Regions from separate parts of the Stenotrophomonas sp. S41 genome, predicted to be linked through region 2. Evidence: riboswitches for the same ligand, from Rfam matches in the RefSeq annotation. Region 2 holds a riboswitch; the other holds the start of a gene.
What was found. A riboswitch is a leader RNA that binds a small molecule or an ion and turns the genes downstream of it on or off. The one in region 2 is predicted to bind cobalamin.
Positions count from the first base shown of each region.

Region 1: another riboswitch for cobalamin. It lies ahead of IAE56_RS17535 (epoxyqueuosine reductase QueH); the one in region 2 lies ahead of btuB (TonB-dependent vitamin B12 receptor).

Region 1 is NZ_JACVTV010000106.1:2,561-13,901, forward strand. Features, by position in the region: gene IAE56_RS17485 (ribonucleoside-diphosphate reductase subunit alpha) at 1-1,283, shown strand, start outside; gene IAE56_RS17490 (ribonucleotide-diphosphate reductase subunit beta) at 1,399-2,418, shown strand; gene IAE56_RS17495 (LysE family translocator) at 2,580-3,215, opposite strand; gene IAE56_RS17500 (acyl-CoA thioesterase) at 3,309-3,731, shown strand; gene IAE56_RS17505 (NAD-dependent protein deacetylase) at 3,775-4,581, shown strand; gene IAE56_RS17510 (NADH:flavin oxidoreductase/NADH oxidase) at 4,711-5,814, shown strand; gene IAE56_RS17515 (LysR family transcriptional regulator) at 5,818-6,729, opposite strand; gene IAE56_RS17520 (DUF2798 domain-containing protein) at 6,852-7,106, shown strand; gene purU (formyltetrahydrofolate deformylase) at 7,167-8,018, shown strand; gene pncA (bifunctional nicotinamidase/pyrazinamidase) at 8,105-8,731, opposite strand; gene IAE56_RS17535 (epoxyqueuosine reductase QueH) at 8,788-9,459, opposite strand; cobalamin riboswitch at 9,600-9,829, opposite strand; gene IAE56_RS17540 (nicotinate phosphoribosyltransferase) at 9,939-11,341, opposite strand, start outside.
Region 2 is NZ_JACVTV010000060.1:8,778-20,118, reverse strand. Features, by position in the region: gene btuB (TonB-dependent vitamin B12 receptor) at 1-1,754, opposite strand, end outside; cobalamin riboswitch at 1,870-2,093, opposite strand; gene IAE56_RS13310 (histidine phosphatase family protein) at 2,236-2,814, shown strand; gene IAE56_RS13305 (TfoX/Sxy family protein) at 2,860-3,222, opposite strand; gene IAE56_RS13300 (GAF domain-containing protein) at 3,219-3,701, opposite strand; gene bioD (dethiobiotin synthase) at 3,769-4,461, shown strand; gene IAE56_RS13290 (PLP-dependent aminotransferase family protein) at 4,584-6,026, opposite strand; gene msrA (peptide-methionine (S)-S-oxide reductase MsrA) at 6,253-6,990, opposite strand; gene IAE56_RS13280 (cytochrome c biogenesis protein CcdA) at 7,006-8,775, opposite strand; gene msrB (peptide-methionine (R)-S-oxide reductase MsrB) at 8,778-9,353, opposite strand; gene IAE56_RS13270 (response regulator transcription factor) at 9,498-10,217, shown strand; gene IAE56_RS13265 (HAMP domain-containing sensor histidine kinase) at 10,214-11,341, shown strand, end outside.

The DNA of each region.
Region 1 (11,341 bases), on a different contig from region 2:
TGCCGGAGTTCACCGACCTGTTCGGCGAAGCCTTCGAAGCCGCCTACCTGCAGGCCGAAGCGCAGGGCAAGGCCAACCGCACCATCTCCGCCCGCAAGCTGTACGCCCGCATGATGCGTACCCTGGCCGAGACCGGTAACGGCTGGATGACCTTCAAGGACAAGTGCAACCGCGCCAGCAACCAGACCTTGCGTCCGGGCAACGTGATCCACCTGTCCAACCTGTGCACGGAAATCCTGGAAGTCACGTCCAACGATGAAACCGCGGTGTGCAACCTGGGTTCGATCAACCTGGGCAACCACTTCGACGAGCACAACGAGTTCGACTTCGAGAAGCTGGCCGAGACCGTGCGCCTGGCCGTGCGTCAGCTCGACCGCGTCATCGACCTGAACTTCTACCCGATCGAAACCGCCCGCCGCGCCAACCTGCGCTGGCGTCCGGTCGGCCTGGGCTGCATGGGCCTGCAGGACGTGTTCTTCCGCAAGCGCCTGCCGTTCGACAGCGCCGAAGCCCGCGCCCTGTCGAAGAAGATCGCCGAAACGATCTACTTCCACGCCCTGGAAACCTCCTCGGAGCTGGCCCAGGAACGCGGCAAGCACCCGTCGTTCAACGACACCCGTGCCGCCAGCGGCGAACTGCAGTTCGACGCCTGGAACGTGGTGCCGGAAGACACCGCACGCTGGGATGCCCTGCGCGCCCGCATCAAGGAACACGGCCTGCGCAACTCGCTGATGATCGCGATTGCCCCGACCGCGACCATCGCCTCGATCGCCGGCTGCTACGAGTGCGTTGAACCGCAGGTGTCCAACCTGTTCAAGCGCGAAACCCTGTCCGGTGACTTCCTGCAGGTCAACCGCTACCTGGTGAACGAGCTGAAGAAGCTGGGCCTGTGGACCGCCGACATGCGCGACGCCATCAAGCTGGCCGAAGGTTCCATCGCCGGCATCGCGCAGATTCCGGAAACCCTGCGCGAGGTCTACCGCACCGCATGGGAACTGCCGATGCGCGCACTGATCGACATGGCCGCCGAGCGTGGCGCCTTCATCGACCAGTCGGCCTCGCTCAACCTGTTCATGGAAAGCCCGAACATCGGCGCGATGTCTTCCATGTACATGTACGCCTGGAAGCAGGGCATCAAGACCACCTACTACCTGCGTTCGCGTCCGGCCACCAAGATCGCCAAGACCACGGTGAGCAGCGCGGCCCCGGCCAAGGTGTTCAGCCCGGACGAAGCCATCGCCTGCTCTCTGGAAAACCCGGAAGCCTGCGAGGCCTGCCAGTAATACATCGCGCGGTGGGTGCCGACCGTTGGTCGGCACTGCTGCTCGACTGCAGAAAATACCAAGGTAGCGCCGGGCCACGCCCGGCGTTTTGACCCGAGAATTCAAGGAAACACCCATGGCCGACAAGCCCAAGCAGATGCTGCTCGATCCCGGTTTTGAACTGACCCTGCGCCCGATGCGCTACCCGCAGTTCTATGACATGTACCGGAACGCGATCAAGAACACCTGGACGGTGGAAGAGATCAACTTCCAGATCGACATCACCGACCTGCACAGCAAGATGTCGCCGGGTGAGCGCCACCTGATCCACCGTCTGGTCGCGTTCTTCGCCACCGGCGATTCGATCGTGTCCAACAACCTGGTGCTGAACCTGTACCAGCACTTGAACGCGCCCGAAGCGCGCATGTACCTGTCGCGCCAGCTGTACGAAGAAGCGCTGCACGTGCAGTTCTACCTGACCCTGCTCGACAACTACCTGCCGGATCCGGAAGAGCGCGTCAAGGCCTTCGCCGCGGTGGAGAACATCGACTCGATCAAGAAGAAGGCCGACTTCTGCTTCAAGTGGATCGACTCGATCCAGGATCTGAAGCGCATCGAGACCCGTGCCGAGCGCCGCCAGTTCCTGCTGAACCAGATCTGCTTCGCTGCGTGCATCGAAGGCCTGTTCTTCTTCGCCGCCTTCGCCTACGTGTACTACTTCCGTTCGCGCGGCCTGCTGCCGGGCCTGGCCTCGGGCACCAACTGGGTGTTCCGCGACGAGAGCGCGCACATGGACTTCGCGTTCGAGTCGGTGCGCGTGGTGCGTGAGGAAGAGCCGGACCTGTTCGACGAGGAAATGAAGCAGCAGGTCTATGACATGCTGGCCGAAGCCATCGAATGCGAAGTGCAGTTCGCCGAGGACGTGCTGTCCGGTGGCGTGGCCGGTATCTCGACCCGCGACATGCGCCAGTACCTGCAGCATTGCGCCGACCAGCACTTCGCCAAGCTGGGCATGGAAAAGAAGTACAACGTGCGCAACCCGCTGCCGTTCATGGAACTGCAGGACGTGCAGGAACTGACCAACTTCTTCGAACGCCGCGTCTCGGCCTACCAGGTCGGCGTGCAGGGCGAAGTCGCCTTCGACATGAACTTCTGATCGAACCGGTCAGGTCTGTCGCAACGAAAAACCCCGGCAATGCCGGGGTTTTTTGTGGGTAGCGCCGGGCCACGCCCGGCGTGCGTGCTTTCGTAGAGTCGAGCTTGCTCGACTGCTTTTCGCGAACGGCAGTCGAGCAAGCTCGACTCTACAAAGCGTGGTTACCGCCGCCCTTCCACCGCCATCCGCACGGCCAGCCCGGCCAGCACCGTGCCCATCAGCCAGCGCTGCGCGGCCTGCCAGCTCGGTCGTGCGGCCAGGAACGCCGCAATGCTGCCGGCCATCAGCACGATCACCGTGTTCACCGCCAGGCTGACCGCGATCTGGGTGAAGCCCAGCACCACCGACTGTGCCAGCACGCTGCCGTGGCCGTCCGGGTGCAGGAACTGCGGCAGCAGGGACAGGTACATCACCGCGATCTTCGGGTTCAGCAGGTTGGTCAGGAAACCCATCGCGAACAACCGGCGCGGGCTGTCCACGGGCAGCGCATGCACCGCGAAGGGCGAGCGGCCGCCCGGCTTCACCGCCTGCCAGGCCAGGTACAACAGGTACAGCGCGCCGCCGATGCGCAGCGTGTCGTAGGCGAAGGGCACGGTCATCAGCAGGGCGGTGATGCCCAGCGCCGCGCACAGCATGTAGAACAGAAAGCCCAGCGCCACCCCGCCCAGCGACACCAGCCCGGCGCGGCGGCCCTGGCAGATCGAGCGCGAGACCAGATAGACCATGTTCGGCCCGGGCGTGAGCACCATGCCCAGCGACAGCAGGGCGAAGGCCAGCAGGTCGGTGGCGGCGGGCATGGCGGCGTTCCGTGCGGTGGGCGTGGCGCAGTGTAGCGCCGCCTGCACCGGGCCTGGCTTAAAATTGCCGCACCCCACACCAATGGCCTCGCCATGACCCCCATCCCCGAAACCGTGCCGCCCATCGAAGTGCGCATGGCCGAAATCGTCTTCCCCAACCACACCAACCACATGGGCACCCTGTTCGGTGGCCAGGCGCTGGCGTGGATGGACAAGGCCGCCTTCCTGGCCGCCGCCCGCTACTCGCGCCGCACCGTGGTGACCGCGCGCAGCGACCAGGTCGATTTCAAGCTGCCCATCCGCATCGGCCAGATGGTGGAAACCGTGGGTCGCATCGTCGAAGTGGGCCGCAGCTCGATGAAGGTCGAGGTGGAGCTGATTGCCGAAGACCTGCACAGCGGCGAGCGCAAGCTGTGCACCCGCGGCCACTTCGTGATGATCGCGCTGGGTGATGACGGCCAGCCGACCGCCGTGCCGCGCCTGCCGGGCGCCCCGGCCGCTGACCCGGCCAGCTGACCACGCGCTTGCGGGGACGCCCGCGCGCCCCCATTTCGCTGCCATGACCCCGCCGCTGACCGACTTCATCGACCGCGCCCAGCGCCTGTTCGTGCTGACCGGTGCCGGCTGCAGTACCGCCTCGGGCATCCCCGATTACCGCGATACCGACGGCCAGTGGAAACGCACGCCGCCGGTGACCTACCAGGCCTTCATGGGCGAGGCGGCCACCCGCCAGCGCTACTGGGCGCGCAGCCTGCTGGGCTGGCCACGCTTCGGCCTGGCCCTGCCCAACGGCACCCACCAGGCGCTGGCCGCGCTGGAAGCCCGCGGCACACTGCAGGTGCTGCTGACCCAGAACGTGGATGGCCTGCACCAGCGCGCCGGCAGCCGGAACGTGATCGACCTGCACGGGCGGCTGGACCTGGTGCGCTGCATGGGCTGCGAGCGCCGCAGCGGGCGCGAGGATTTCCAGCAGCGCCTGCTCGATGCCAACCCGGGCTGGGACGCGCTGGACGCGGGCATCGCCCCGGACGGCGACGCCGACCTGGAAACCGACTTCTCCGCCTTCGTGGTGCCGGATTGCCCGTACTGCGGCGGCCTGCTGAAGCCGGACGTGGTGTTCTTCGGCGAAAACGTGCCGCGCGAGCGCGTGGCGGCCGTGCACGAGCACCTGCAGCAGGCCGATGCGGTGCTGGTGGTGGGTTCCTCGCTGATGGTCTATTCCGGCTTCCGCTTCGTGCAGGCTGCCGCAAAGGCCGGGTTGCCGGTGGCGGCGCTGAACCGCGGCCGCACCCGCGCCGATGACCTGCTGCAGTTCAAGGATGAACGGGACTGCGCCGAGGCGTTGGCGGGTTTCGCGACCCGGTAGCGCCGGGCCATGCCCGGCGGGCAACGGCGGCCGCCGACGCGCCCCCGCGAAACAGCGATCCATCCAGATGGTTGATCCGCAGGCCGTGCAGCGGTGCAATACGCACCCCCTACGCATGTCCTTACCGTCTTGAGCCAGCTGTTCTCGCCGATGTCCTTCGGCCCCCTGACCCTGCCCAACCGCATCGTGATCGCGCCGATGTGCCAGTACTCCGCCGAACAGGGCCGCGCCAGCGACTGGCACGCCATGCACCTGGGCAACCTGGCGCAGTCCGGCGCCGGCCTTCTGATCCTGGAAGCCACGGCGGTCGAGCCGCGCGGGCGCATCAGCTGGGCCGACCTGGGCTTGTGGGACGAAGAGACCGAGGCCGCGCTGGCGCAGGTGCTGGCCAGCGTCCGCCGCTGGTCGTCGATGCCGCTGGGCATCCAGCTGGCCCATGCCGGCCGCAAGGCCTCCACCGCCCGCCCGTGGGACGGCGGCCGCCAGCTGTCGGCTGACGATGCCAACGGCTGGGCCACCGTCGCCCCGTCGCCGGTGCCCTTCCATGCCGCCGACCCGGCACCGGAGGCGCTGGATGAAGCCGGCATCGCCGAGGTCATCGCCGCCTTCGCCGCCAGCGCGGTGCGCTCCGAGCGCCTGGGCTTCGAGCTGATCGAGATCCACGCCGCGCACGGCTACCTGCTGCACCAGTTCCTGTCGCCGCTCAGCAACCGCCGCACCGACGGCTACGGTGGCTCGCTGCCGAACCGCCTGCGCCTGCTGGTGGAAGTGTTCGATGCGGTGCGCGCCGCGGTGTCGGACAAGGTGTCGGTGGGCGTGCGCATTTCCGCCACCGACTGGGTCGACGGTGGCTGGGACCTGGTGCAGAGCGAAGCGCTGGCGCAGATTCTCGACGCACGCGGCTGCAACTTCCTGCACGTGTCCAGCGGCGGCCTCGACGAGCGCCAGAAGATCAGCGTCGGCCCGGGCTACCAGGTGCCGTTCGCGGCGGCCATCAAGGCCAAGAAGCTGCGCATGCCGGTCATCGCGGTCGGCCTGATCACCGAGCCGGAACAGGCCGAATCGATCCTGCGCCACAACCAGGCCGATGCCATCGCCCTGGCCCGCGGCATCCTGTACGACCCGCGCTGGCCGTGGCACGCCGCTGCCGCGCTGGGCGACAGCGTGGTGCCGTCGCCGCAGTACCTGCGCTGCGAGCCGCGCGAAGCGCGCAACGTGTTCCGCGCGCGCTGAGCCTCAGACCTGCCAGGCCGGCGCGATGCCGGCCTGCAGGTGTTCGAACAGCGCGCGGATCTTCGCGGTGAAATCGCGGCGGTCGCTCACGCAGAAGAACACCTCCATCGGCTCCGGCTGCCAGTCGCTGGCCGGGCCGAACACCGCCTGCAGGCGGCCATCGCGCAGATAGGGCTCGGCCACGAACGCGGCCAGCCGGGTGATGCCCGCGCCTGCAGCGGCCAGTTCGGCCAGCGCGTCGATGTCATCGCAGACCATGCTCGGCGGCAGCGCCGCGTCCACCCGCTGGCCGTCCTTCAGCAGGCCCCAACGCAGCGGCCGGCCATCGGTGGGGAAGCGGTGCAGCAGGCCGCGATGGCCGTTCAGCGCGGCCGGATCGGCCGGCGTGCCGTGCGCCTCCAGGTAGGCCGGCGAGGCACAGAACACGAACGGGATGCGCGCCAGCGGCCGCGCCACCAGCCCGTCTTCCAGCTGCGCGCCGATGCGGATGCTGGCATCCACCGCTTCCGGCCCGTGCTGCACGGCGCGATCGCTCAGGCGCAGTTCCAGCTGCAGCTGCGGGTAGCGCTGCTGCAGGCTGGGCAGCAGCGGTGCCAGCACGTGGCGGCCGAACGCGCTGCTGCTGGCGATGCGCAGCGGCCCGGACGGTTCGATGTCGCCGGCGGTGACCATCGCCTGCGCGCGCGTCAGGTCGGCCTCGATGTGCCGCACCTGCGCCAGGTACACCGCACCGGCTTCGCTGAGTGCCAGCTGCCGCGTGCTGCGGTTGAGCAGGCGCACGCCCAGGTGGGCTTCCAGCCGGTTGATGTTCTGGCCCACGGCGGTGGCGCTGATGCCAAGGTGGCGGGCCGCGGCGGCAATGCTGCCGGTCTCTGCGGTGCGGGTGAAGCTGCGGATGAGCTGCAACAGGTTCATGACCGGCCAGCTTGCCACGGAAGCCGGCAAGCGTGGCTTGGGTCTGCACCAAGCGCGAGAGGGCTGTGCACGGGCCGCCGCACCGCTAGCCTGCCGGCCCACTTCATTCGATGCGATGTGCCATGGCCCACCCCCGAACGCCCCGCTGGAAGCTGCACGCCCGCAGCACGCCGTTTGTCTTCGCCTTCTTCATGGCCGGCCTGATGGCGCTGCTGATGTGCCTGGTCATCACCGCGGCCAACGCCGGACTGGGCAGCGACTACCTGGCGCGGGTGCTGGCCGCCTACCAGATGGCCATGCCGGTCGCGTTCTGTGGCGTCCTGCTGGTGCGTCCGCTGGTGGTGCGGCTGGTGGCCTTGACGGTGCATCCGCACTGAAGATCGGTTGCATCTGACAGCATTGTGCATCGCGGCAGGATGCTGCCCTACACTCGGGCGATGCGCCCCGATTCCATTCTTACCCTGTCCTGCCCCGACCGCACCGGCATCGTCTACCGCGTGTCCGGGCTGTTGTTCGACCACGGCTGCAACATCCTCGACGCCCAGCAGTTCGGCGATGAGGAGAGCGGACGCTTCTTCCTGCGCGTGCATTTCGACCGCGACGCCAGCCTGCCGCTGGACACCGTGCATGCAGCAATGGCCGGGCTGGCCGCCGACTACGGCATGGACTGGCAGCTGCACGACGGTCGCCGCCGCGCGCGCCTGCTGGTGCTGGTCAGCAAGCAGGGCCATTGCCTGAACGACCTGCTGTTCCGCGCCCACAGCGGCCAGCTGAAAGTGGACATCGCCGCGGTGGCGTCCAACCACGCCGATTTCGCGCCGCTGGCCGCGTCCTACCAGGTGCCGTTCCACCACCTGCCGGTGAACGCGGACACGCGCGCCGTGCAGGAACAGCAGATCATCGACCTGGTCGAACGCGAGCGCATCGACCTGGTGGTGCTGGCGCGTTACATGCAGATCCTCTCACCCACGCTGTGCCGTGCCCTGGCCGGTCGCGCGATCAACATCCACCACAGCTTCCTGCCCAGCTTCAAGGGCGCGCAGCCGTACCACCAGGCGCACGCGCGCGGGGTCAAGATCATCGGTGCCACCGCGCACTACGTGACCGAGGATCTGGACGAAGGCCCGATCATCGAACAGGACGTGGCCCGCGTGGACCACGCGATGGCGCCGCGCGAACTGGTGCGGCTGGGCAGCGATACCGAATCGCAGGTGCTGGCGCGTGCCGTGCGCCGGCATGTGGAGCACCGCATCCTGCTCAACGGGCATCGCACGGTGGTGTTCCGGTAATTGTCTACCCCGCGTCCGCCGGGCATGGCCCGGCGCTACCAACGGGCGTGATCCGGTAGCGCCGGGCCATGCCCGGCGGTCACGCCTCAGACGATCGCAATCCCCGCCTTGCCCAGCGCCTCACGCACCATCGCGTCGTTGGCTTCGGTAACCGGCCGGGTCAGGTCCCAAAGGAACTTCACCCGGAAGCCGGATTTCACCGCGTCCTGCGCGCTCCACAGCACGCAGTAATCGCGCGCCAGGCCGCACACGTGCACCTCGCGGATGCGGCGCTCATGCAGCCAGCCGGCCAGCCCGGTCGGCGGGCGTTCGCCCTCCGGGCCATGGTTCTCGCGGAACGCGCTGTACGAATCCACCTGCTGGCGGGTGCCCTTGCGCAGGATCAGGTCGGCCACGGTCCAGTCCACGCCCGGGTGCAGCGCGGCGCCGTCGCTGCCCTGCACGCAGTGGTCCGGCCACAGGGTCTGCGGCTGCGCGTGCAGCAGGATGCTCTCGAACGGGCGCGTGCCGGGGTGCTGGCTGGCGAAGGAGGCGTGGTCGGCCGGGTGCCAGTCCTGGGTGGCCACCACCGTGCGGTAGCGGCGCTGCGCCAGCAGCTCGGCAATCGGCGCCACCAGCGCATCGCCCTGGTCACAGGCCAGCGCGCCACCGGGCATGAAGTCCGGCTGCAGGTCGATCACCAGCAGGGCGACATCGGCGGGCAGGGCGGTCATGGCAGGGTCCAGCACAGCAGAGGGGGCGACCAGCGTGGCCGCCCCCCGCGCACACGTCAATCGCCCTGCGGCGTTTCAGCCTCCTGGCCGTAGTACAGCAGGCCGATCTTGATGCGCTCGCGGCCGGTTTCGCGGCGGTGGCGGTTGGCATCGCGCAGCGAATACACGCAGCCGCAGTACTCCTGCTGGTAGAACTGCTCGCGCTTGCTGATCTCCACCATGCGGCTGGCTCCGCCGCCCTTGCGCCAGTTGTATTCCCAGTACTGCAGGCCTTCGTAGCGCGATGCCGCGCGCACGCCGCAGTCGTTGATCTGCGTCATGTTCTTCCAGCGCGAAATGCCCAGCGACGAACTGATGGTGTCGTAGCCGTGCTCATGCGCGTACAGCGCGGTGCGCTCGAAACGCATGTCGAAGCACATCGTGCAGCGGATGCCACGCTCGGGTTCGTTCTCCATGCCGCGCGCGCGGCTGAACCAGTTGTCGGTGTCGTAGTCGCAGTCGATGAAGGGGATGCCGTGCTGCTCGGCGAAGCGGATGTTCTCCTGCTTGCGCAGCTCGTATTCCTTCACCGGGTGGATGTTGGGGTTGTAGAAGAAGATCGCGTAGTCGATCCCGGAGGCGGTGATCGCCTCCATCACTTCGCCCGAGCAGGGCGCGCAGCACGAATGCAGCAGCAGGCGCTTGCCGTCGGCGGGCAGGGACAGGGCGGGGCGTTGGAACTCGGTCATCGTCGGGTGCATCTGGGCGTGGGCAACGGGTCTGGCCGGAAACCGTGAACAGGACGCGCGCGGCCACGTCGCCTGCACGCGCAGGACGACATTGGCCCCGGCAACCTCCCCGCGGAGATTCCAGGTCGAGTCAGGGGACGGTCGTGTCCCCCGGCCGGGGCCGGTATTCGGGCTGATGGACACGGGCCGCAGCCCACCTACTACCTGCCGCTTCCCAGGCGCGAGCCCAGTGCTGTTGGCAGGATTCGTTTCCATTCACCGCTGCGGGGCAGCTCCGGAATGGGCGCGTAAGGCGCCTTCACCGGATTCCCGTTTAAATCCCTGCCGTTGTCGCAACGACGGCAGGGATACCTTCGGCGTGCCCACGGTGGACGCGTTGCCGGCCAGGGTCAAGGGGCAAGGGGGGCAGAGCCCTGCGGAAGGAAGGGGTCGGATCCCGCTGCCACGCAGCGGGCTCTGACCCCGGGCGGGACGAACCTTCAACGCCCCGCCGCAGCCCGCGCGCGGATGTCCTCCAGCCGCTGGTCGTACAGCAACCGGCCGTTCTCCCACACGGTCACCATCGCATCCTCGAAGCCGGCCGGCAGGGTGTCGTCACCGCTGGCCGGCAGCGCCACCGTATGCAGGCTGCCATCGACCTGGCGGCGCAGCAGGCGCATGCGGCCGCGCTTGCTGGTCTTGCCGGCATCCGTGATCGGGTCCTTGTAGACGTCGATCCAGGCACCGTCCACCCGCGCGGCCGAGCACTTCAGCGCGAACTTCTGCGTATCGCGGTCCAGCCGCTGCAGCAGCGCGCCGCCCATGCCGAAGGCCACGTTGTCGGCGGCGTAGCCGTCAGCGGTGATGCGCTGCAGGATGGCGCGGATCGTATCCGGGTTGATGCCATCGCCCTGGATTACCCGCACGTGGTTGAGCACGCGGTAGCCCTTGACGTTGATCGTGTGGCCAAAGGCCTCGTCCAGGCGGCGTAGGCTCTCGGCCACCACTTCCACCGGGTCGCCCGAATCGGGGCGGATGACCAGGGTCGCGCCGGAGGCGATCACTTCATCGCGCAGGGTGGTGCCCCAGTGTTCGCTGATGGCGCGGTAGATGTCATAGCTGTCCGACACCACCGCGACAATCGCACCGGGCTTGCCGAACTGGCGCAGCATGTTGCGGTACGCATCCACTTCGCGCTCGCGGCCCCAGCTGGTGATGGTGCTGTGCTCGGCGGCGGGAATCGAATAGCCGGCCATCGGCGCGTGGTAGTGCGCGCGGGCCAGGCACAGCGCCGAGACGGTGTCGGTGCCGAGAAAGTTGACCAGGTGCGCGGCACCGCCCAGCGCGGCCGACTGCAGGCTCGACACACCGCGTGCGCCGAAGTCGTGCAGCTTGAACGGCAGCTGCCCCTGCGGGTCGTCGCTGGTCTGCTGCAGGAAGCCGGCGATGGTCTGCCGCGCATGCCAGCTGATGGTGGCCACAGTGACCGGGTACCACACGCGCAGCAGCAGGGTTTCCAGGTACGACGGCACCCAGAACGCGGCCGGGTCGGTCGATTCAATGGTCATCAGCGCTTGGTGCGTGGGCACCACGCTGCCCTCGGGCACGGCGCGGATGCGTACCGGCAGGTGGCCGCCGAGGCGATCGACGATATCGCGCCAGCCGGCTTCGTTGAACGGTTCGCCATGTGCGGCGAATACCGCGGCGGCGTCGTCGATATCGGCGTGGGTGACCGGCCGTGACAGCGCGTCCTTGAGGATCGCCTGCAGGCCGAAGAACACCGTGCGGTCATGCAGGCCGCCGCGCGATTCCACGTAGAAGAACGTGGCATCGGTACCCGGCGGGTACTGCAGCCAGTGGCTGGCCTTGTAGCTGTCGGTGTCGAGGAGAAGATTATCGAGGT
Region 2 (11,341 bases):
GCGCGCGCCAGCAGCGACCACGACGGCGTCAGCGCATATTCCGCGCGCAGGTCCAGGGTGCCGTAGCCGCCCACCTTCACCGCGTTGCTGGCGTCGTCGTAACGCTTGCCCGCACCCAGCACGGTCAGCCCGGCGCGGAAATCTCCGAAGCGGCGGTCCACGTCCAGGCGCGCGGTCTGCTGCGCGCGACGCGGCAGCCAGTTGTCGAACTGGGCACTGCCCGCGGTGCGGTTGCGCGGGTCGGTGTAGCTCAGCTGGCCATTGATGTCGAAGCCGGCCAGCACCACGCCAGCGGTCAGTTCGGCACCGCGGATACGCGCCTTCTCGACCTGCTGCATCATGAAGGTCGCCGCATCGTAGGTGATCAGGTCATCGATGCGCGTCTCGTACACGTCCACACCCCAGTGCCAGCCCTGGCCATGCTGCGACAGGCCGAGGTTGGCGCTCTTCGACTTCTCCGGGTCCAGCGTCGGCACGCCGCTCCACGGGTCGTACAGGTCGCTGAAGGTCGGTGCCTTGAACGCGGTGCCGTAGCTGGCATTCACGCGCAGGCCGTGGCCCAGGTCCATCGCCCAGCCGAGGCTGCCGGTGGCGTGGTTGCCGAACTGCGCGTTGTCATCGTTGCGCGCGCTCACCTGCAGCTGGTGGCGGCCGAAACGGCCCTGGTACTGCACGAACACGCCGGTGTTGCGGCGGCTGTCGACCAGGTAGCCAGCGCTGCTGCCATCGAGGTTGTCCTCGCTCCAGTCGACGCCGGTGCTCAGCAGCTGGCCCTCGGCCAGACCGATGTCGGCCTGCAGCGATGCACTGTCGCGGTGCGTCTGCGCGCTGCCGAACACACCGAAGTCGCCGTAGTTGTCCGATTCGTTGTCGCTGCGGCCGACGCTGGCGGTGAAGGCCAGGCGCTCGGTCGGGGTGTAGCGCACTTTGCCGGACATCACCTGCTGCAGCGTTTCCGAATAGTTGTAGTAACCGTCGTAGTGGTTCTCGCCTTCGGCACGCAGCGCGCTGCCTTCCACGCTCCACTGGTCGTTGAAGGTGTAGCCACCGCGCAGGCTCTTGGACAGGTTGCGGTAGCCATCGCGGTCGGGCTCATCGGCGAAGCAGCCGGTGAACAGCGTGGCCGAGCCACGGCAGGCGTTGATGCCATCGGTGTGCTGGTAGGCGATGTCCGCGCCGAACCAGCCGTGCTCGCCGCTGCCACCGATGCCGCCGCTGGCTTCGCGCAGGCCGTTGCTGCCGCCGCCGAGCTGGAAGTGTGGCGCGAAGTCGCCCTGGTTGCGACGGGTGAAGATCTGGATGACGCCACCGATGGCATCGGCGCCGTACAGGCTCGACTGCGGCCCGCGCACGATTTCCACGCGTTCGATCTGCGCCAGCGGCAGGTCCTGGTACATCGCCAGGCCGAGGTCGGCGCTGTTGATGCGCACGCCATCGACCAGCACCACGGTGTGCGAGGAATTGGTACCGCGCAGGAACAGCGAGCTCTGCTTGCCGAGGCCACCGCTGTTGGTCAGGTTGATGCCGGCGCGGCCCGCCAGCAGCTCCTGCAGCGAGGTGGCCTGGCTGGATTCGATCTGCGCACGGTCGATCACCTGCGCCGGCGCGATGCTGTCCTGCAGGGCGATGGGGGTACGCGTGGCGGTGACCAGCACCTGGTCCAGCGCCGCGGTGTCATCGTTGGCCTGCGCATGGGCCAGGGCGGGCAGGGCGGCCAGCACGGCCAGGGACAGCATTCGGGACTGCAGCTTCATCGGGGGGACTCCAGGTGCCACGCACGCCCGCGTGGCGAAGGGGAGGAACCGCGAAGGCAGGCAGGCGCCGAAGCCGCGGCAGCGCCACGGTCATCCAGCGCCATGCCCACCGCATCGCGACCTGAGGCTTCCGGGCCGGTCTCCGGGCTTGCCGCCAGGTGGCGCGAGGCCACCGTCCAGGCGCCTTCCCATGCCAGAGGCACAGTGGCGATGTTGCCTGGAACAGACGTGCTTACCGTTGCGGGGGCAGCGCCGGCCTGGCGTGTTGCCACGCGTCACCGGCTTCCCGTTTCAACCTGCCGGCCGTGGCCGCAGGTCACCTGGAAGTGGGCGCAGTCTACGGCATCCCAGCAGCCCCGTAGAGTCGAGCCTGCTCGACTGTCTTTGCCGTGCCCGTAGAATGTCCCCTCGATCCCGTGGTGCCGTTGCCGATGTCCCGCTGTTTTCTGCTGTTCCCGCGTTGCCTGCACAGGACGCACGCATGATCCTCGACCTGGTCCGCCATGCCGGCAACGGCCGCGATGAGTTCCTCGATGGCCGCAGCGATCCGCCGCAGCTGGCCCGCCTGCCGCAGGAACTGGTCGACGCCTATGCCGAGCAGGACTGGCAGCGGGTGATCAGTTCGCCGCGCCTGCGCTCGCTGCACACGGCGATGGCCCTGGCCACCCCGCGCGGGCTGGACGTGGAGGCGCACGAGGAGTGGGAGGAGTTGGATTTCGGCGATTGGGACGGGCAGTCATTGTTCGACCTGCCGGAGGACGCGCTGGCGGCCTTCCATGCCGATCCGCATGCCTTCCCGCCGCCCAACGGCGAGAGCTGGGGCCACTTCGAACGGCGCATCGCACGCGCGCTGGATCGCCTGCTGGACGATGAGGATCCGCTGCCGACCGTGGTGGTCAGCCATGGCGGCCCGCTGCGCATGGTGCTGTCGCAGGTCTGCGGGCTGCCGCTGTCGCTGTGCTGGGCACTGCGCATCGACCACGGCACGCGCCTGCGGGTGTGGCTGGAGCGCGGCGAAGTGGGCCTGGTGGGCGAGCTGCTGGAACTGCAGCAGCCGTAAACGCGACCGCCGGGCCATGCCCGGCGAGCGCGAAGCGCGGACGCTCTAATCCTCGTCCGCGTTCTCGGCAAAACTGTCTTCGCCGTCATCCCCGGTGTCGAAGCGCTGCTCATGCACCGGACCCGATGCCGGGCCGGCCGCCTTCAGCGGGTGCGCGGCGATACGTGCCTCGTAATCCTGCACCAGCGCCTCGCGCTGGGCTTCGCCCAGCTCCTGCCAGTGGCAGTCCAGCAGCGCGCCTTCCAGCGAATAAAGCAGATTCAGGCTCGGCTTGAAGCCGGCGCGCTTGACCTTGACGAAGGCCCCGACCGCGCCGAGCGCGGCCAGGTCCTCGCGGCTGCGCAGGCCGACCTGACGCAGCCACGCCGCGCTCTTCGGGCCGATGTTGCGCAGCTTCGGTGCGCTCATCCCAGGGCCTCGACGAACACGCGGGCGATGGCTTCCAGACCGGCCTGGTCCTCGGCATCGAAGCGGCCCACCTTCGGGCTGTCGATGTCGAACACGCCGATCAGTTCATCACCGCGCAGCAGCGGCACCACCAGTTCCGAGCGCGAGGCCGAATCGCAGGCGATGTGGCCGGGGAAGGCGTCGACGTCTTCCACGCGCTGGGTGACGCGCTGGCTGGCGGCGGCACCGCACACGCCCTTGTCCAGCGGGATGCGCACGCAGGCCGGCAGGCCCTGGAACGGGCCGACCACCAGCTCCTTGCCGTCGTACAGGTAGAAGCCCACCCAGTTCAGGTCGGGCAGGGCGTGGTAGACCAGTGCGGAGAGGTTGGCCGCATTGGCGATGCGGTCGGACTCGGCGTAGACCAGGCCGCGGGCCTGTTCCAGCAGCTGGGCGTATTGTTCCGGCTTGCTGCCGGTGAGCGAGGCATTGGCGAACATGCCTGCAGTCTAGCAAGCGTACGGGACCAGCGATAATGCACGCTCTGTTGCATGCCTGGAGCCGTTGATGCCCCTGCCTACCACGTTGCCGCCGGCACTGTTCGTCACCGGGACCGATACCGAGATCGGCAAGACCGCCAGCAGCACCGCGCTGCTGCATGCGCTGCGCCGGCGCGGGCTGCGTGCGGTGGGCATGAAGCCGGTGGCCAGTGGCAGCCAGGACCTCGGCCACGGCCTGCGCAACGAGGATGCCCTGGCGCTGCAGGCGGCCAGCTGGCCGGTGCCGGACTACGCCGACCTGAATCCCTATGCGCTGCGGCAGCCGCTGGCGCCGGAACTGGCCGCCGCCGAGGACGGCGTGCAGGTGCAGCTGGCGCCGATCGTGGCCGCGTTCGAGCGCCTACGTGCGCAGGCCGACGTGGTGGTGGTGGAAGGCGTGGGCGGCTGGCTGGCGCCGGTGTCGGCCACCCTGGATCAGCTGGATCTGGTGCGCGCGCTGCACCTGCCGGTGCTGCTGGTGGTGGGCATGCGCCTGGGCTGCGTGAACCACGCACGGCTGACCGCGCAGTCGCTGCAGGCCAGCGGCGTGGCGTGCCTGGGCTGGATCGGCAACCACATCGATCCGACCATGCAGCGCCAGGACGAGAACATCGCCACCCTGCAGCAGCGCCTGCCGATGCCGTGCTGGGGCCGCCTGCCGTACCTGCCGGGCGCGGATGGCCAAACCCTGGGCGCACACCTGGGAGCAGAGCAGCAGTAGAGTCGACTGTCAGTCGACTATCGCGCGCAGCGCGGGGTCTGATCAGGAGCAGTCGACCAACGGTCGACTCTACCCGGCAACCCGATACGAACGGCACCGCGATTGCCGGCCAGCGGCCGGCACTACCGTGCAGACAATTCCCGCGCGATCGCGCCCAGCCGTTCCACCGCGTTGATGAAGCGCGCATCCAGCGCCTGGCAGCACGACAGCCGCAGGCAATGCCGGTAGCGCGCGCCGCGCGAATACACCTGGCCGGGCATGAACACGATGTCCTCCGCCAGCGCCCGCTCGAACAGTTCGCGGGTATCCACGCCGGGCAGCTCGAGCCACAGCAGGAAGCCACCCTGCGGCTCGGTGGCACGGGTGCCGGCGGGGAAGTGTTCGGCCACCAGCTGGCGCAGGCGCCCGACCTGTTCGCGGTACAGCCGGCGCATGCGGTGCAGGTGGTGCTCGTAACTGCCCGCTTCCAGGTAGGCCGCCACCGCATCACCGAGCAGCTGCGGTTCACCGCCGGTCGACTGGAATTTCAGCAGGGCGATGCGCTCGGCAAAACGGCCGCCATCGAGCCAGCCGATGCGGTAATCCGGCGCCAGCGTCTTGGAAAAACCGCCGACCACCATCACCCAGCCATCGCGATCAAACGCCTTCAGCAGCGGCGCTGGTGGCTCGCAGAACTGCAGCTCGGCATACACCGCATCCTCGATCAGCGGCAGCTGGTGTGCGTTGACCAGCTCGGCCAGGCGCTGCTTGGCGGCCGTCGGCATGGTGCAGCCCAGCGGGTTGTGCACGGTGGGCATCACCACCAGCGCGGCCAGCGGCGTGTGCTCCAGCAGCGCTTCCAGCGCATCCACGTCCAGCCCGTGCTGCGGGTGGGTAGGCAGTTCGATGGCCTGCAGGCCAAGGTTGGCCAGCAGCGGGTACAGGTTGAAATAGGACGGCGCTTCAATGCCGACGGCCGCGCCCGGTTCGGTCACCGCGCGCAGGGCCAGCTGCAGTGCTTCCATCGCGCCATGGGTCAACAGAAGGCGGTCGGCATGCGTGTGCAGGCCCATCCTCGGGCCACGCCGTACGATCTGCGCCAGCAGGCGCGGCGAGCCATTCGGGCGCGCGTAGGTTTCCACCGTCTGCTGGCCGTGGCGCAGCACCTGTGCGGTGTGCCGGGCCAGCTGCGCACCGGGATAGAACTGCCGTCCACGTGGTCCGGCGAACGCCAGATCGATCACCCCGGGGCGTCGCTGTGCCTCGAGCACGCGCGCCATCAACGCCTGCTGCAGCGGTGCGGTGGGCGCCGAGGGTGCATCGCGCAGTGACCGCTGCGGCACCGACAGGCGCGGCGCCACCTCGAAGCCCGCCTTCGGCCGCGGCACCACCAGCCCGGCATCTTCCAGCTGGCGGTAGGCGGCGATGACGGTGTTCAGGCTGAGCTGGCGCTGCGCGGCCATCTGCCGCAGCGAGGGCAGGCGGCTGCCGACCGGCAGGCGACCGCCGTGGATGGCCTCGGCCAGTTCATCGGACAGGCGCTGGTAGCGCGGCGGGGCCGGGGTGGTGCGTGGATCTGTATCCATTGGACTGGCCTGCATCTGGAGCTGTACCCATGATGCCGCCGAGCCTAGCATGGTGCCGTCGGTGGGGCCTGATCGGGGCCTGGCCGATCCATTGCAAACGCACGGCCGCAGGGTCGTGCGTCTTTTTTTATGGGCCGCGTCAACAATCGCTGGCGCTTCGTAGAGTCGAGCTTGCTCGACTGCTTTGCCGGGACAGTCGAGCAAGCTCGACTCTACAGAAGCGCGGTCAGCGCATCGGCACCAGCGACGCCTGGCGCCGGTACAGCGCGGGGAACTGCTTGCCCAGCGCGGCCAGCTTCGGTGCGTCGTAGTAGCGGATGTAGGCCGCCTGCGGGTAGTTGTTCATGTAGTTCTGGTGGTAGCTCTCGGCGGGATAGAAACGCTGGCCGCTGGCCACCTGGGTCACGATCGGGCCGCGGTAGCTGCCCGCCTTGCCCAGCTGGTCGATGTAGGCGCGGCTGGCAGCCAGCTGCCTGGCGTCATCGCTGAAGATCGCCGAGCGGTACTGGCTGCCGTGGTCGGGGCCCTGGTAGTTCAGCTGGGTAGGATCGTGCGCCACCGAGAAGAACACCTGCAGCAGCTGTCCGTAGCTGACCTGGCGCGGATCGTAGTCGACCTTCACTGCTTCGGCGTGGCCGGTGCGGCCGCTGCTGACGCGCTCGTAGCGCGCATCGGCGGCACTGCCTCCGGCATAGCCGGCCACCGCATTGCTCACGCCTTTCACGTGCTGGAACACGCCCTGCACGCCCCAGAAGCAGCCACCGGCAAACACCACGCTGGCCCGGGTGGCGCCATCGGTGAAGGCGGCATCGCCGGTGGGTGCCGGCAGCGCCTGTACCTGCGCGCTGGCGGTAGCGGGTGCGGCCATTGCGCTGTGGTCGACCAGCAGCACGCCGGCCACCAGTGCCGTGGCGACCAGCCCGGCCACACCTGCTGCAATGCCCTGTTCGAAGGAGAATTTCATCGTGCCCTCCTGTTCTCAACCAAAGGTGAAGGCATAGGCCTGCACGCCCGCATCGAGGAACTCGATCTCGAAGCGGTGCGGGCCGACCGTGCCGCGCTGGCGCACCAGCTGGTACAGACGGTTCTCGTTGACCACGCCGCTGCCATCGGCGCCGACATCGCTGCCGGCATCGGCGGCAGGCAGCGGCTTGCCGTCCAGCCACACGCGGAAGCGCACCGGCGTGCCGTCCTGTTTTGGTGCCAGCACCAGGTGCAGGTCGCGGGCATGGAACTGGAAGGCGATGCGACCGCCGGCCTGCTGCAGCTGCGCGGCTTCATCGGTGATGGTCCAGCGGCCGGACAGGCCCCACTGGTTCAGCGCGAGGCTGGCCGGCAGCGTGTAGTCGAAGGCCGCATCGGTGCGCTGCCCGCCGGGCGAGGCGAAGTGCTCGGCACGTGCGTGGCCCAGGTAGGTTTCCGGCGAGCGCAGGTTGCCCATGTCGGCCTGCGTGGCCACGCCCTGCAGGTCGGCGGCGGCCGGGTCGGCCGGCGGCGGCAGATCGGTCTGGCCGGCCTCGGTCAGCAGGCGGCGGATCACCTGCTCCGAATGCGCGTAGTTGCCTTCACCGAACTGGTGGGCGCGGATGTTGCCCTGCGCATCGACGAAGTACTGCGCCGGCCAATACTGGTTGTTGAACGCGCGCCAGATCGAATACTGGTTGTCCAGCGCCACCGGGTATTCCACCTTCAGCTGCCGCACTGCCTTCATCACGTTGCGCGGGTCACGCTCGAAGGCGAACTCGGGCGTGTGCACGCCGACCACCACCAGGCCATGGTCGCGGTAGCGGCGTTCCCATTCGTGCACGAAGGGCATCGCGCGCAGGCAGTTGATGCAGGAATAGGTCCAGAAGTCGATCAGCACGACCTTGCCACGCAGCTGTTCGGCCTTGAGCGGCGGGCTGTTGAGCCAGCCGGTGGCGCCATCCAGGGCGGGCAGGGTGCCTTCCACCGGCAGCGGCGCGTCGGCACCGGCAGTGGCGCCGGCCATCATCATCATCGGCGGCGCCGCCGGCTGCGCACCGGGCACGGCATCGAGCAGGCCCTGTTCGATGCGCGCGGTGCTCACCGTGGACAGGCGGGTCAGCAGGCCGGTATCCCAGCCCAGACCGATGGCCACCACCGCCAGCAGCGCGGCAACGCCCAGCACCTTGCGCAGCACGTCGCCCAGGCCCAGACGAGCCTGCAGCGCATTGAACACGCGGCCGCCGATCCATACCGCCAGCGCAAGCGCGGTGGCCGCGCCCAGTGCGTAGGCCAGCAGCAATGCGCTGGTGCCGACGCTGGCGCCATGCAGGGCAGCGCCGGTCAGCACCAGGCCGAGGATCGGCCCGGCGCACGGCGCCCACAGCAGGCCGGTGGCGATGCCGATCAGCAGCGAGGTCCACGCGCCACCACGGCCGGCATCATCGGCGGCATCGGCGCGTGCACTCAGCCGCGCACCCACGCGCTGGAACGGCGCCAGCAGATGGTCGGCCAGGCGCGGCCACAGCAGCGCCAGGGCGAACACCGCCATCAGCACCAGGGCCAGCCAGCGGCCGATCTGGTTGGCCTGCGCCACCCATTGGCTGCCCACGGCGGCCAGGCTGGCGACCGCGGCGAAGGTCAACGCCATGCCCAGCAGCAGCGGCAGCGTGCTGCGCACGAAGGAGCGGTTGGCCCGCGCGAACACGAAGGGCAGCACCGGCAGGATGCACGGGCTGAGCAGGGTCAGTACACCGCCCAGGTAGGCCAGCAGCAACAGCAGCATCATCAGGCTCCAGAAGTAGGGGAAGAACCGAGCGGCACGCGCCAGCCACCGTTGCTGTCCTGCTGTGCCGCACCGGGCTGGAACAGCAGGGCGGCACCGTTCATGCAGTAGCGCAGGCCGGTGGGGCGCGGGCCATCGTTGAAGACATGGCCGAGGTGGCCGCCGCAGCGGCTGCAGTGCGCTTCCACCCGCAGCATGCCGAAGGTGGTGTCGCGGTCCTCGCCGACGGCGCCATGCAGCGGTGCCCAGAAGCTGGGCCAGCCGGTGCCGCTTTCAAACTTGGTGGACGAGGAGAACAGCGGCTGCTGGCAGCCGGCGCAGGTAAAGGTGCCCTGCCGGTGTTCGCGGTCCAGCGGGCTGCTGCCGGCGCGTTCGGTGGCCTGCTGGCGCAGCACCGCGTACTGCGCCGGGGTCAGCAGCCGGCGCCATTCGGCGTCGGTGCGCATCAGCGGGAACTGTCGTGCCGGGCGGTTTTCGGCGGCGGCCGTGGCAGCGCGGCTGCACGCGCCCAGGCCGAGCACGCCAGCGGCGGTGGCAAGACCACCCAGGCCCAGCAGGTGGCGGCGGGTGAGGGGCATGGCGGACTCCGGGAAGGGGCGACGGGGCCATGCTGCGCCTGCCCGGGTCAACGAATCCTCACGCAGGATTCAATTTTTCGTGAGGTATCGGTGGCCGTCCCGCGCCACAATGCGGGCAGCCTCCCCACTGGCCCCGAGCTGCCGATGTCCGCCAAACGCGTCCTGATCGTCGAAGACGATGCCCATATCGCCGACCTGCTGCGCATGCACCTGGCCGACGAAGGCTACGACGTCGCCCACGCCGCCACCGGCGATGCCGGCCTGCGCCTGCTGGAGCAGGACGGCCCGTGGGACGCGCTGGTGCTGGACGTGATGCTGCCCGGCGTGGATGGCCTGCAGATCTGCCAGCGTGCCCGTTCGATGGCGCGCTACGTGCCGATCATCATCATCAGTGCACGCGGCAGCGAGACCCAGCGCATCGTCGGCCTGGAACTGGGCGCGGACGATTACCTGGCCAAGCCCTTTTCGATGCCCGAACTGGTGGCGCGCGTGCGCGCGCTGCTGCGCCGCGCTGAAGCCATGGCACAGAACGCGCGCATCGATGCCGGTGCGGTCGAGGTTGGTGGCCTGCAGCTTGACCCGGTGGCGCGCACCGCGTCGGTCGATGGCAGCGCACTGGAACTGACCCCGCGTGAGTTCGACCTGCTGCTGTTCTTCGCCCGCCACCGCGACCAGGTGTTCGCACGGATGGAACTGCTCAACCAGGTCTGGGGCTACCAGCACGATGGTTACGAGCACACGGTGAACACCCACATCAATCGCCTGCGCAGCAAGATCGAGCTCGACCCGGCCACGCCGCGGCGCCTGCTGACGGTGTGGGGGCGCGGCTACAAGCTGGTTGACCCGGCCGGGGCGGCGGCATGATCACGCCCAATCTGTGGCAGAAGCTGGCGGCGGTGATCGCCGCGCTGATGCTGATGTGCTGCATGGCCCTGCTGGCCCTGCAGATGCGCGCGAGCACCCGCCACGAACAGGAAGTGGTGCAGCGGCTGTCGCTGGGCCTGGCCGAACACATCGCCCAGCGCAGCGAACTGATGGACACCAGCGGCATGCGCGATACCGCAGTGCGCGCGCTGTTCGGCCAGCTGATGGCGGTCAATCCCAGCGTGGAGGTGTACCTGCTGGACGACCAGGGCCGCATCCTCGGCCACGATGCGCCCAGCGGCCACCTGCTGCGCAACCGCGTCGACCTGGCGCCGCTGCGTCGCCTGCTGGCCGGTGCACCGCTGCCGATCCTCGGCGACGACCCGCGCAGTACCGGCGGCCGCAAGGTGTTCAGCGTGGCCCCGCTGGTGGTGCAGGGGCGCCAGGCCGGTTATGTGTACGTGGTGCTGGTGGGAGAGCACCGGCAGATGCTGGCCGACGACCTGGCCGCCAGCAACCAGTGGAACACCACGCTGTGGTCGGTGCTGCTGGTGGGCGGGCTGGGCCTGCTGGCCGGGCTGGTGGCGTTCTACTGGGTCACCCGGCCGCTGCGCCGGCTGACCCGGCGCATCCAGGCCTTCGACATCGATGCGCCCACGCCATTGCCGGCCCCGGTGCCGCTGCGCAGCGGTGAGCGTGACGAACTGAAGATCCTCGAACATGCCCACGCGCAGATGGCGCAGCGGCTGGGCGAACAGTGGCAGCAGCTGCGCCAGCAGGACCTGCAGCGCCGCGAACTGGTGGCCAACATCTCGCACGACCTGCGCACGCCGCTGTCGTCGCTGCATGGCTACCTGGAAACGATGGCGCTGAAGGAAGCCACGCTGTCGCCGGACGAACGCCGTCGCTATCTCGGCATCGCCCTGGCGCAGAGCGCGAAGGTCGGCCGCCTGGCGCGCGCGCTGTTCGAACTGGCGCGGCTGGAACATGGCGAAGTGCGCCTGGAGTGGGAGGTGTTCGCGCTGCCGGAGCTGCTGCAGGACGTGCTGCAGAAATTCGAACTGGCCGCGCAGGCACGCGGCCAGCACCTGCATGCGGACTTCCCGCCGGGCCTGCCGCTGGTG